One region of the Serratia plymuthica genome, then DNA from elsewhere that is predicted to be linked to it. Evidence: predicted binding sites of a transcription regulator. Region 1 holds the regulator's gene; the other holds the start of a gene.
The links. Region 1 encodes PurR, which represses purine synthesis genes. Its sites were predicted from a motif close to CANGCAAACGTTTGCNTG; they were not measured.

Region 1 (6,979 bases):
AAAATTGCCCGCCATCCCATGTGGTTCAGCAGCCAGGCGCCGACCAGCGGCGCCAGCGCTGGCGAAAGTGCCACCAGCGGCATAATGGTGGCGAATACGCGATTGGCCTTGCCTTCACGGTAGCGGTCAATGACCAACGCTTGCCAGGTGACGGCGGCTGAGCACACGCCGATCGCCTGAATAAAGCGCAATGACCACAACTGGACGGCATTCTGTACCCACAGCATGCCGAGGCAGCCCAGGGCAAACAGCGCCAGGCCAATCAGCAGCACGGGTTTACGGCCCAAATTATCGGAGAGCGGCCCCCAGAGCAGTTGAGCAAAGGCAAAACCGGCCAGGAAAATGCTCAGGCTGGCGCTGATTGCACCGGCGGAAATTTGCAGATCCAGCTGCATGGCGCCAAAGGCGGGCAGATACATGTCGGTGGCCAGGTAACCCAGCATGCTCAGGCCGGCAAGATAGAACATAAAACCAAAGGAATTTCGCATGGTATTTCTCATTAATATTTTATTGTCGCAGGTTTTTAGCGCCGGCAAGTGTATCCGGCTGGATCTCTGCTTGTGAAACGGTAATATTTGCGAAGTGCTGTTAAAAAAATTGAAGGCAAACCATGTGGTCTGAATATTCTCTTGATGTCGTGGACGCGGTCGCCCGCACCGGCAGCTTCAGCGCGGCGGCGCAGGAACTGCACCGGGTGCCTTCGGCGGTGAGCTATACCGTTCGGCAACTGGAACAATGGTTGGCGGTGCCGTTATTTGAACGGCGTCATCGTGATGTAGAACTGACGCCGGCCGGCCTGTTATTTATTCAGGAGGCGCGCGGTGTCATCAAAAAAATGCTCGACACGCGCAGGCAGTGCCAGCAGGTGGCCAATGGTTGGCGCGGCCAATTAAAAATTGCGGTGGATATCATCGTCAAGCCGCAGCGCAGCCGACAGCTGGTGTTGGATTTTTACCGCCATTTCCCCGATGTTGAGCTGCTGATCCAACCGGAAGTGTTTAACGGCGTCTGGGATGCGTTGGTGGACGGCCGCGCCGATATGGCGATCGGCGCTACGCGAGCGGTGCCTGTCGGCGGCGGTTTTGCCTTTCGTGACATGGGCGATATGCGCTGGTTGTGTGTCGCCAGCCCGCAGCATCCATTGGCGGCGTTGGAGGGCCTGCTGAACGACGATCAGCTCCGGCCTTTTCCTTCCCTGTGTCTGGAGGATACCTCGCGCAATCTGCCCAAACGGGTCACCTGGACGCTGGACAACCAGCGGCGGTTGGTGGTGCCGGATTGGGCATCGGCGGTGGATTGCTTGTGCGCTGGCTTGTGTGTCGGCATGATGCCGGCGCATCAGGTGCTGCCGTTGGTACAACGCGGCGAGTTGGTGGCGCTGCAACTGCAACAGCCGTTTCCCGCCAGCCCATGCTGCCTGACCTGGCAGCAGAATACCCCATCGCCGGCGATGGCCTGGTTACTGGACTACCTGGGGGACAGTGAAACCTTGAACCAGGAATGGCTGAGCGAAGTGGCGCCGGAAACCGCCTTGGTTCCCGGCGCTGGCGACTAGCGGCGGTAATCGATAAAGGGGCCGTCGGCGACCGAGCGGCGTTCAACCAGCTTCGGATGCACTTCAATGACCTGCGACTCTTCACGCTTGCTGATGATGCGATCCAGCAGCATGGTGAACGCCATCTCACCCAAACGCTCTTTGGGCTGGTGGATCGTCGTCAGCGCCGGGGTGAAATAGCGCGCGTTGCGCACGTTATCGTAGCCGATGACTGAAATGTCCTGCGGTACTCGCAGCCCCAGTTCATCGGCGGCGCAGATAGCGCCCATCGCCATGATGTCGCCGCCGCAGAATACCGCCGTCGGGCGTTGTTTCTGCGACAATATCTGATGCATGGCCTTGTAGCCGGATTCCGGTTCGAAGTCGCCCTGAACAATCCACTCGTCGCGCACCTCGATATTGGCTTCTTCCATGGCTTTCAAAAAGCCCTGATGGCGGCCGCCGCCGGTATTGCGCGCCAACTGGCCCGGAATGGCGCCAATATCGCGGTGACCACGCTCGATCAGATAGCGGCCGGCCAGATAACCGCCTTCGAAGGCGTTATCGATGATGGTATCGGTAAAATCACCGCGTGCGGCGCCCCAGTCCATGACCACCATGGGGATATTACGGTAATCTTCCAGCATCCCCAGCAATTGATCCGGGTATTCAGAGCACATCACCAGCAGGCCGTCGACGCGTTTTTGCGCCAGCATCGCCAGATAAGCGCGTTGCTTGTCCAGGTTATTGTGCGAATTACACAGGATCAGCGTATAGCCTTTGCTGTAGCAGCTGTTTTCCACCGCCTCGATCACTTCGGCGAAATAGGGCGCTTCGCTGGAGGTGGCCAGCAGGCCAATAGATTTGGTGTGATTGACCTTCAGGCTGCGCGCCACGGCGCTGGGAGAATAGTGCAGCTCTTTGATCGCGGCCCCAACGGCCGCTTTGGTCTCTTCGGCGACGAAACGAGTCTTATTGATGACGTGCGAAACGGTGGTGGTGGAAACGCCAGCGCGTTTGGCCACATCTTTAATCGTTGCCATGTAAAGAATGACTCCTGAACTCACATGTTGCAGCATGTAAGTGTGATGTTAATCGTTTGCCTGCGTAGATCCTTCTTCCAAATAAACGAAGCTGAGTTTTTAGTGTGTTGAAGTCGTCAGCGCTTGGTCAGGAGGGGCATTTTTGCCGGTACGCAGTTGTGAACTGCGAATTTTGTCCCATATTGAGCCAAAGTGGAAGAGGTAATCAGTATTATAAACCGGGAAATGATAACAAGATTTTATTGTCTAACTGTGGGAAAATGGGTTGACGCATTAATTGTGTGCCTTTTACCCTTGGGAAATCCCGTCTGAAAAGGAGTTGTAATGGATACCGATCTGAAAATGTCACTGTTCACGACTGTGTGCGCGCTGGCCGTTATTATTGCTTTTAGCTTCACTGCGGCGTTGAACTGATCCCCGGTTGTAACACAGGCGCAGCTCGCTGCGCCTGTTCGCGTTTTCCTGCCATTACGTCTTCTTGCAAGCCTCCAGCCACACCAATGCCCGGAAATTTCACCTGCGGGTTCGCAAAACTGTTCTCAGAGCGCGGTGAAAGCACAGAAGGCGTCGCTTGCGAGGAGGGCGGCCGGCGGGAGAGCGCCAGCCGCGGAGGATATTATCGAATGGTTTTCGGCGTTACTACACGGCGTGCGCCGATATAGTGGTTTTGCCAGTAGTCGTTGTCCAACTGGCTGATACGGATTTCCTCGCCGGTACGCGGTGACTGAATGAATTTGCCGTTGCCCAGATAGACGCCGACATGATCGGCCATGCCGCGGTTGTTGATGCGGAAGAACACCAGGTCACCGCTTTCCAGTTCGTTTTTCTTGATCGGCGCCGCATCGCGCAGGTGATACATTTCGTTGGCGGTACGCGGCATCTTGATTTTCACGACGTCTTTATAGGCGTAATAAATCAGGCCGCTGCAGTCGAAACCGGTTCTTGGCGAGGTGCCGCCCCAGCGATAAGGTTTGCCCATTTGATCCATCAGCTTGGCCATGGCGGTTTGCTTGGCGTGCTGATAGCGCTTTTTGTGCGCCGGGCTGAGTTTCAATGGCTTATCGTCACGCACCAGTTTGGCGGTGGCCATACCGGCTTCCCGATGGCGGCCATAGCCTTTTTTGTAGCCCTTTTTCGGTGGGGTTACTTTGATTTTGGCTATTTTCTGGGTTGAGTGTTTCGATTTGGCGCTAACGATCTTTTTAGCGGTTTTTTCTGTTTTGGCTTTGGAAACCTTGGCAGTTTTTGGCGTAGCAGTGACTTTCACTTTTTTGCTGGCCTTTGCCGCTTTCTTTTTCTTGCGGTCATCCGGACGAGCTTCATTAACGTGGCTTTTGCGCTGCTCGGCGGCAACACGCGCCTGTGGCGCAGCGTGCGCCAGATTTAAGAATAGCTGTGTAAACAACAGCACAAAAAGCGTAAGAATTAAACGCATGTCGACGTTACCAACCTTGGCCCCGGAACAGATATCGAAAGAATGACAGTATTCCCCAATTTCGCCATATAAAACAGCGAAGAACTCATAAATGATAATCCATATTGTGAGAAAACGTTAACGACAATTTTTTTGCTGAAAAATCAATCCATTGATGTATAAAAAATCGCCTTTTGCCGCTGCGGGAATTATTAAATGGGGCTGTGCGGCGGAAAAATATATTAGTGAAATGGTCGGATTAAAAATGTTATTCTGAGCGTATGTTTTAACCGGAATGGCCTGGCCGGTGAGACGCGATTGGCAACGGGGAAATGCCCTTGCAAAAGATGGCGTTTTCTTGCGACTGTTCCAGCCGCTACAATAGCCAGTGTGATGCATGTTGTAGCCATGAGATGTGGCTTGAGGAAGCGATAAATGACGACGATTGAAAAAATTCAACAGCAGATCGGTGAGAACCCTATTCTGCTGTACATGAAAGGTTCACCGAAATTGCCAAACTGCGGTTTCTCTGCGCAAGCGGTGCAGGCGCTGTCTGCCTGTGGCGAACGCTTTGCCTACGTTGATATTCTGCAGAACCCGGATATCCGTTCCGAGTTGCCGAAATACGCCAACTGGCCGACTTTCCCGCAGTTGTGGGTAGACGGTGAGCTGGTAGGCGGCTGCGATATCATCATGGAGATGTATCAGCGCGGCGAACTGCAGCAGTTGATCAAAGAAACTGCAGAGAAGTATAAAGAGCAAGAAGACCAGCAGCCATAACGGCTCGGGTTTATTGCCAGAAGACATCGGGCGGTGCCAGTGCTACTGGGCCGCCCGATTTATTTGTAGTTTATACCCGTCATCTTTCAAGCTGCAGCGTTGTTACCTGCACTAGTTCCCCCCAATGACTTACTGAAGCAAGCGCCTGGGGTGGGCGCCTGGCTGCAACTTGAAAGCTATAGGGTAGTGTCAGTATCACCGATGGCCAGTGGCCATCCGCCAAGGCGTTTCCAGCGGTTAACCAGTTCGCAGAACAGTTGAGCCGTTTGTTCGGTGTCGTACAGGGCCGAATGCGCCTGAGTGCTGTCGAACGGAATATTGGCGGCAATACAGGCTTTGGCCAACACGGTTTGCCCCAACACCAGCCCGCTCAGCGCTGCGGTGTCAAAGGTGGCGAACGGGTGGAAAGGATTGCGCTTCAGACTTGCGCGCTCCGCTGCGGCCATGAGAAAGCTGTGATCAAAATTGGCGTTGTGCGCCACGATAATCGCCCGGTTACAGCCGCGATCCTTGATGCCTTTACGCACCGCTTTAAAAATGCTGTGCAGCGCGTCGTATTCACTGACTGCGCCACGCAGCGGGTTATGGGGATCGATACCGTTGAATGCCAGCGCTTCGGGTTGCAGGTTGGCGCCTTCAAAAGGTTCAACGTGAAAGTGCAGGGTTTCATCCTGCTGCAACCAGCCTTCTTCGTCCATTTTTAACGTAACGGCGGCAATCTCCAGCAGCGCGTCGGTTTTGGCATTAAATCCGGCGGTTTCTATATCTATAACTACGGGATAAAACCCACGAAAACGACCACTCAGGGCGTTAAGATCACTTTTTTCGGCCATCAGTTTCTTATCTTCATCGAATACAGCGCGCATTATGGCAAATTTTGCGCCCGGTTGCAGGCGGTTATCGCAGGCATAACAAGAAGGGCGCCGAAAGCGCCCCTTATCGGTCTCAGTGGCCGAGACCCTGACCGGCATGTTTGTTCTCGATCAGTTCGATCTTGTAGCCGTCCGGATCTTCGACAAAGGCGATAATCGTGGTGCCGCCTTTGACCGGGCCGGCTTCACGGCTCACTTTACCGCCGGCGTTACGAATGCTGTCGCAGGTGGCGGCCACATCGTCGACGCCCAGTGCCAGATGGCCGAACGCGGTGCCCATCTCGTAGCTATCGGTGCCCCAGTTATAGGTCAGCTCAATCACTGCGCCTTCGCTTTCATCGGTATAACCGACAAATGCCAACGAGTATTTGTATTCAGGGTTCTCGCTGGTGCGCAGCAGGCGCATGCCTAATACCTTGGTATAGAAGTCGATGGAGCGTTGCAGGTCACCGACGCGGATCATGGTATGGAGTAAGCGCATAATTCCTCTGATTGGGTGTGCCGTCATCAACGGCGAATGGAGTTAAGCCACCCAGTATAGCGTTGTCACGTAAGGCATTACAACGCGAGCCAGGGACGGGAAAAGGGGGGATGTGACGCAGTCACGAAATGATGATGTTTCAGGCTAAAAAATCTTTTTTATAAGAGCTATTTTGGAAACCCATTAGTGTACAACTAGCTTGCTGATTTTATTAAAATATAAAATTCCTTATCGCCATTTTTATTGATTGTTCTGATTTTGACGCTAATAGGCATGGGGTGTTAAATAATTGCATTTATTATATTTTTGGCTGTGGCAATCTAAAGCGATGCTGTTTTTAAAGTAAATGGAAACCTGCATTGAATTATGGGGATTTGACAAAAATCAAAAATAGACTTTAGTAATATAACTGTGGTTTCAGTGCGGGCATACCCGTTTGAAAGGTCTTTGCTATGGAAGAAATGCTGATTCTGGTTGATAAAAAAGATAATTCTATTGGTTCTGAAGGGAAACTATCTGTTCATCAACAGGGGTTATTACATCGTGCATTTTCGATATTTATATTTGATAGTAAAGGTCAATTGTTGCTGCAGCAAAGAGCGCGCAGCAAATATCATTCGGCTGGGTTGTGGACCAACAGCTGTTGCGGGCACCCGCGCTGGGGAGAGGCCACCCAGGCTGCGGCGCAGCGAAGGCTACAGGAAGAGATGGGTTTTAGCACTCGGTTACGGAAGGTTTCCAGTTTTACCTACCATGCGGAAGTGCCGGGCGATTTAATTGAGCATGAATTTGACCATATTTTTGTTGGATTGTTTGATGGCCAACTGCAGGTTAATCCTGAGGAAGTCGATGGCT
Region 2 (6,979 bases), 2.0 Mb from region 1:
GCGGCAACGGTGGCGAAAGAAGCGGTAGTCAGCAGCAGAGCGGTAGCAAAAATTTTGATGTTCTTCATGATTCAATCCTCAGGGTATTTTTCAGGTGAGAGGTTGTCCCCTCTCGATATTTTGAATAATAGACCTGCATGCCCAAAGAGAAAATCGGAGAGTTTTGAGTATCTGATTCAAATAAATTGACTTAATTTTGAACGCTGGCGCGCTGGAAAAATCACCACTACCTTTAAATCAGCAGGATCTTTAAAGGAGAAACCTTGTGATTATCGTGCACCATCTGAATAACTCACGCTCGCAGCGTATCTTGTGGTTTCTGGAAGAACTGGGTGTGCCTTATCAGGTGCAGCGTTACCGGCGCGATCCGCAAACCATGCTGGCACCGCCGGAGCTGAAAAAGATCCACCCGCTCGGTAAATCTCCGGTGATTGTCGATGGCGATCTGATCCTGGCGGAATCCGGCGCCATTATCGAATATCTGCAAGAAGCCTACGATGCGCAGGGGCTGTTTATCCCGACCGACCACCATGCTCGCCAGCAATATCGTTACTGGCTGCATTATGCGGAAGGATCGCTGATGCCGCTGCAGGTCATGAAGCTGATGTTCAGCCGCCTGGGACAACCGCCAATTCCCTGGTTGTTGCGCCCGGTGGCGGGGGCGATTGGCAAAGGGGTTCAGCGAGAGTATCTGGACAAACAGATCGCCACGCATCGCGACTATCTCGAGCAGCACCTGAGCAAAAGCACCTGGTTTGTCGGCAACGAATTCAGCGCGGCGGATATCCAGATGAGCTTTCCGCTGGAGGTGATGGCGGCGCGCGGCTCGCTGGACGGTTGCCCGAAGCTGCGTGGCTATCTGCAACGTATCCATACCCGGCCGGCCTACCAACGGGCGCTGGAGCAGGGCGGTCCTTATGAACTGCTGAGCTGATGACATGATCTATACTTGAGGGGTTACGTCTGTTCGGAGGTAGCACATGGCTACGCAAATTTTTGTTAACCTGCCGGTGGGCAATCTACCTGCATCCATCGAGTTTTTTACCCAGCTGGGTTTCGGCTTTAATCCGCAGTTTACCGATGATACCGCCGCCTGCATGGTGGTCAGCGATACCATTTATGTGATGCTGCTGACACACGATAAATTCAAAATGTTCACCCCGAACCCGATTGGCGATGCCAGAAAAGCGACCGAAGTGCTGGTTTGCCTGTCGCAGCCCAGCCGGGCAACGGTGGACAGCCTGGTGCGCAAGGCGATAGCCGCCGGTGGCAATACCTATAATCAGCCGCAGGATTATGGCTTTATGTACGGTCACGGTTTCCAGGATTTGGATGGCCATATCTGGGAACTGATGTATATGGACGAAAACGTCGCACAGGCTCAGTAACCGGTTTTGCCCCCTGAGCCGGGGGCGCTCCCATCGGATTTACCTATGTGACAAATATCGCCTTTTCGATAATGATTGATCTCGGCGCTTTTCTGCATGAATTGTCGCGATCTTTGGTTGATCAGAGGGTATGGAAGGCCGGATAATCGTTTGCCTTGAATAAACCACCATAAATCACCCGCATCACGCGATGAGAGTTAAACGTTTGCCTTTTTACGCGGCGCCAATGGGCGGCGCGGCCGAAGGGCAGGGAAGCCAACGTGATGGAAAAGATTCCGTAATGAACATACGCGGGCGGAATAACAAGCCTTTTGAAACGGGCTGGCAATGAAACACAGGGGACAGCAACATGTCGAATTCTCAAGCGAACAACGCCGTTAAACCAAAAGGCGGGCTTGATGGCTATTTTAATATTTCCGCACGCGGCAGCACCGTGCGTCAGGAAGTGGTGGCGGGATTAACCACCTTCCTGGCGATGGTTTATTCGGTGATCGTGGTGCCGAGCATGTTGGGTAAAGCGGGCTTCCCGCCCACGGCGGTGTTCGTCGCCACCTGCCTGGTCGCCGGCTTCGGTTCATTGCTGATGGGGTTATGGGCTAATCTGCCGATGGCCATCGGCTGTGCGATTTCCCTGACCGCCTTCACCGCCTTCAGCCTGGTGCTGGGCCAGCACATCAGCATTCCGGTCGCGCTGGGTGCGGTATTCCTGATGGGCGTGCTGTTCACCATTATCTCGATCACCGGCATCCGTTCCTGGATCTTGCGCAATCTGCCGATGGGCGTGGCGCACGGCACCGGTATCGGCATCGGTTTGTTCCTGCTGCTGATCGCCGCCAACGGCGTGGGTCTGGTGGTGAAGAACCCGCTGGATGGCCTGCCGGTAGCGCTGGGCGCATTCACCTCTTTCCCGGTAGTGATGACGCTACTCGGTCTGGCGGTGATTTTCGGCTTGGAAAAACTGCGTGTACCCGGCGGTATTCTGCTGGTGATTATCGCTATTTCGGTGATTGGCCTGCTGTTTGACCCGGCGGTGAAATATCAGGGGCTGTTCGCCATGCCAAGCCTGACGGACGCCAATGGCAGTTCGCTGATCTTCAGCCTGGATATCATGGGCGCGTTGAAACCTGTGGTGCTGCCCAGCGTGTTGGCGCTGGTGATGACGGCCGTGTTTGACGCGACCGGCACCATTCGCGCGGTGGCCGGCCAGGCGAACCTGCTGGACAAGGACGGGCAGATCATCAACGGCGGCAAGGCGCTGACCTCGGATTCCCTGAGCAGCATTTTCTCCGGCCTGGTGGGCGCGGCCCCGGCGGCGGTCTATATCGAATCCGCAGCGGGCACCGCAGCGGGCGGGAAAACCGGCCTGACCGCAACCGTGGTTGGCCTGCTGTTCCTGCTGATCCTGTTCCTGTCGCCGCTGTCTTATCTGGTGCCGATTTACGCTACCGCACCGGCGCTGATGTACGTTGGCCTGCTGATGTTGAGCAACGTCACCAAGCTGGATTTCAACGACTTCGTCGACGCCATGTCCGGCCTGCTGTGCGCGGTGTTTATCGTGCTGACCTGCAATATCGTCACCGGTATCATGCTGGGCTTCAGCTCGCTGGTGATTGGCCGCATTTGCTCCGGCGAATGGCGCAGGCTGAATATCGGCACCGTGCTGATCGCCGTCGCGCTGGTGGCCTTCTACGCCGGCGGCTGGGCGATTTAATCCTCCGTGTTTCCCCCTCCCGCCAGGCGGGGGAAAGTTAGCCCCTATTCCCCTTCAGAAAAATCTCCTTCTGCCTGTGCTGCGTTTTGAAAGGCACAACAAGCTTTAATCGCTGTAAAAAAAGTGATCTACTATCGGGCATACATCAAAGAGGTAGTCTGAACCCGAGAGTCTAAGGAAAGCATGGAAATATTTTTTACAATCCTCATTTTGATCCTGGTGGTCTCCCTGTCTGGGGTGGTGACACGTATGTTGCCGTTCCAGATACCGCTGCCGTTAATGCAAATCGTCATCGGGGCCCTGCTGGCCTGGCCACATTTCGGGCTGCATGTCGACTTTGACCCCGAGCTGTTCCTGGTGCTGTTTATCCCGCCGCTGCTGTTTGCCGACGGTTGGAAAACCCCAACGCGCGAATTCCTGCATCACGGTCGTGAAATCCTGGGCCTGGCGCTGGTGCTGGTGCTGCTTACCGTGGTTGGCATCGGTTACCTGATTTACGCCATGGTGCCGGGCATCCCGCTGGTGGCGGCATTTGCGCTGGCGGCGGTACTGTCGCCAACGGACGCCGTGGCGCTGGGCGGCATCGTCGGTAAAGGGCGCATTCCGAAACCGATTATGGGCGTGCTGGAAGGCGAGGCGCTGATGAACGACGCATCCGGCCTGGTTTCGCTCAAATTCGCCATCGCAGTGGCGATGGGCACCATGGTGTTTACCGTGGGCGGCGCCACTCTGGAGTTTCTGAAGGTCGCTATCGGCGGCCTGCTGGCCGGCGTGGCGGTCACCTGGTGCTACAGCAAATCGTTGCGGATGATGAGCCGCTGGAGCGGCGATGATCCGGCCACGCAGATCGTTTTCCTGCTGCTGTTGCCGTTCGCTTCCTATTTGATTGCCGAACACATCGGCGTCTCCGGCATTCTGGCGGCAGTGGCCGCGGGGATGACCATCAGCCAGTCCGGCGTGATCCGCAATGCGCCGCTGGCGATGCGTCTGCGCGCCAACAGCGTCTGGGCGATGCTGGAGTTCGTGTTTAACGGCATGGTGTTCATCATGTTGGGCCTGCAACTGCCGGGGATCCTGGAAACCTCAATCCTGCAGGCGGAGCTGGATCCGACCATTCAGACCTGGTACCTGTTCGCCGACGTGGCGATTATCTACGCAGCGTTGTTGCTGCTGCGCTTTACCTGGCTGTGGCTGATGAAAAACGCCAGCCGACGCTTTATGAAAAAACGGCCATTGCAGTTTGGCGATTACAGCATGCGTGAGTTGTGGATAGCGTCGTTCGCCGGGGTGCGCGGGGCAATCACGCTGGCCGGTGTGCTGTCGATCCCACTGCTGCTAAGCGATGGCTCCGCCTTCCCGGCGCGCTATCAGTTGGTGTTTATCGCCGCCGGCGTGATCCTGCTTTCACTGATCGTCGGGGTGCTGGCATTGCCGTTGCTGCTGCGCGGCGTAGTGGTGGCGGACAAGAGTGCCAGCAAGAGCGAGGAGCGGATGGCGATTGCCATGGCGGCTGAAGTGGCGATCGAAAGCATCAACAAGATGGAAGAACGCTTGGCCGTCGACGTAGAGGAAAACATCGACCCGCAGGTGCTGAAAGAGATCAGTTCACGGGTCGTGGGCACGTTGCGGCGGCGCATCACCACCAAGGACGATATCGAAAATGCGCTGATGCTGGAGAACCTCGAGCGACGCTTCCGCCTGACTGCTCTGCGCGCCGAGCGCGGGGAGCTGTATCACCTGCGCGCTACGCAGAAAATCAGCAACGAGACGCTGCAAAAGCTGTTGCACGATCTCGACCTGCTGGAGGCGCTGCTGATAGAGCGCGAGGGGTAACGCCAACGGGGCCGCAGACGCGGCCCTTGTTATTGGGGCTATTTGACCGGCGGCCAGTAGTCGCGGCAGCAGGCGATCCAGGCCTGGGCGCCGTGCGACAGGTAGTTGCCCTGGCGCCAGATTAGCCCGACACGCCATTCCATCCTCGGTTCCAGCGGCAGCCAGATCAGGGTTTCTTTATCCAGCCACTGGCAAACCGGCTCCGGCAGGGTAGCGATGCCGACCCCAGCCTGCACCATCGATGCCAGAAAATCCCACTGCCCGCTGCGTACGGCAATCTGCGGTTCAAAACCGGCCTGACGGAATGCCTTCATCAGCATTTTGTACAGCGAGAAATCCTCGTTATAAATCAGGATCGGCCAACTGGCCAATTCGGCGATATCGATGCTGGTGCGGTTAAGCCAGTGGGGCGTACGCGGCGCGACCACGCACATCGGATGGTTCAGCAGCGGCAAAAAGGTCAGTGGCTGATCCAGGTCGACGGGCAGCACCGTCATGGCCAGATCCAGCTCGCCGGACATCACCGCCTGCTCGACCGACAATCCGCCCAGTTCGGAAATTTTCAGCTCGATGCCAGGATAGGTCTGGCGAAACCGACGGATCAAATCGGCTATCTGCCGGCCGACCATTGGCGGGATACCCAGCCGCAACACGCCTTTTTTCACCGAGCTGATGTCTTCCAGTTCGGCCTCCAGTTGGCGGAACTCATCCAGGATCGCCAGCCCGCGCTGGTATACCGCCTGGCCGCTGTCGGTCAGGTGCAGCTTGCGTCCTTCGCGGATCAGCAGCGTACACTCCAGCTCTTCTTCCAGATGCCGCAGCATCTTGCTGATGGTCGGCTGGGTGACGAACAGTTTCTCCGCGGCGCGGGTAAAGCTTTGCTGGCGCACGACTTCCACGAAGTAACGCAGGGTGCGGACATCCACGTTGGGTTCTCCTCAGGACAATACCGGCGGGAAACTATTCCCTGATGGCATGATATTGATGATTTTAATTCATTTCAGGCAAGGTTTCCTGGCCGCGTATACTGCAACCCTTGAATTTTTTGAGGCTATCTTCCATGTTACTGGCGTTACGCCGCGCAGCTCCCTCTCTGTTGACCCGCCTGCAGGTGCCGGTTCAGGTTGCTTTATACGCGGTGCTGTTTCTCATTGCCGACCGGCTGGTAAAACAATTTCATCTGCCGCTGCCCGCCAACATTGTCGGCATGCTGCTGATGCTGGCGTTGATCCTGCTGAGGATTTTGCCGTTGAGTTGGGTCAGAGCCGGCTCGCGTTGGCTACTGGCAGAGATGCTGCTGTTTTTTGTCCCGGCGGTGGTGGCGGTGGTCAACTATGCCCAGTTGTTGATGGTTGAAGGCTGGAAGATATTTTTGGTGATTGCGATCAGCACCATGCTGACGCTCGGTGCCACCGGGCTGGTGGTCGACCGGGTATACCGTTTAGAGGTTTGGCTGCAGCGACGGAAACAGCGCGATGAATGATTTTATCCTCAGCCTGGCCTGTTTTCTGGCGACGCTGGCATTGTACTTCGCCAATAAGAAGCTCTACCGCCGCCGACGTACCCTGCTGCTGATGCCGCTCGTGCTGACGCCGATGATCCTGGTGCTGCTGCTGGTGGTGACGCATATCTCGTATCAGGATTACATTGGCGAAACGCACTGGCTGCTGTGGCTGTTGGGGCCGGCGACTATCGCGTTTGCGGTGCCGGTTTATGAAAATCTGCATATTATCCGCCGCCACTGGCTATCGCTCAGCGCCGGGGTATTGACGGCGGTTCTGGTGGCGGTTTACAGCTCGGTGTGGCTGGCGCGGCTGCTGACGCTGCCGGAAGAGGTGCAGCGCAGCCTGGCGGTGCGTTCCATCACTACGCCGTTCGCGTTGGAGGCCGCCAAACAGATGGGTGGCCAGCCGGATTTAGTGGCGCTGTTCGTGGTGATTACCGGGGTATTCGGCATGGCGGTGGGGGACATTCTGTTTCTGCGGCTGGCGGTGCGCAGCAGCCTGGCCAAAGGCGCCGGGCTGGGTGCGTCGTCGCACGGTGCCGG

Region 2: JK621_RS18685 (NCS2 family permease) is a predicted target of PurR. The motif match lies at 1,583-1,600, and genes of this name have one in related genera.

The regions. Positions count from the first base shown of each region.
Region 1 covers NZ_CP068771.1:2,022,517-2,029,495, forward strand. The annotation lists gene punC (purine nucleoside transporter PunC) at 1-488, opposite strand, end outside; gene punR (DNA-binding transcriptional activator PunR) at 611-1,555, shown strand; gene purR (HTH-type transcriptional repressor PurR) at 1,552-2,577, opposite strand; gene JK621_RS09670 (YnhF family membrane protein) at 2,902-2,991, shown strand; gene JK621_RS09675 (C40 family peptidase) at 3,194-4,012, opposite strand; gene JK621_RS09680 (Grx4 family monothiol glutaredoxin) at 4,427-4,771, shown strand; gene rnt (ribonuclease T) at 4,948-5,637, opposite strand; gene gloA (lactoylglutathione lyase) at 5,717-6,124, opposite strand; gene idi (isopentenyl-diphosphate Delta-isomerase) at 6,577-6,979, shown strand, end outside.
Region 2 covers NZ_CP068771.1:3,999,216-4,006,194, forward strand. The annotation lists gene bhsA (multiple stress resistance protein BhsA) at 1-68, opposite strand, end outside; gene JK621_RS18675 (glutathione S-transferase family protein) at 266-934, shown strand; gene JK621_RS18680 (VOC family protein) at 981-1,388, shown strand; gene JK621_RS18685 (NCS2 family permease) at 1,738-3,099, shown strand; gene JK621_RS18690 (Na+/H+ antiporter) at 3,283-4,932, shown strand; gene JK621_RS18695 (LysR family transcriptional regulator) at 4,971-5,858, opposite strand; gene JK621_RS18700 (CidA/LrgA family protein) at 5,993-6,415, shown strand; gene JK621_RS18705 (LrgB family protein) at 6,408-6,979, shown strand, end outside.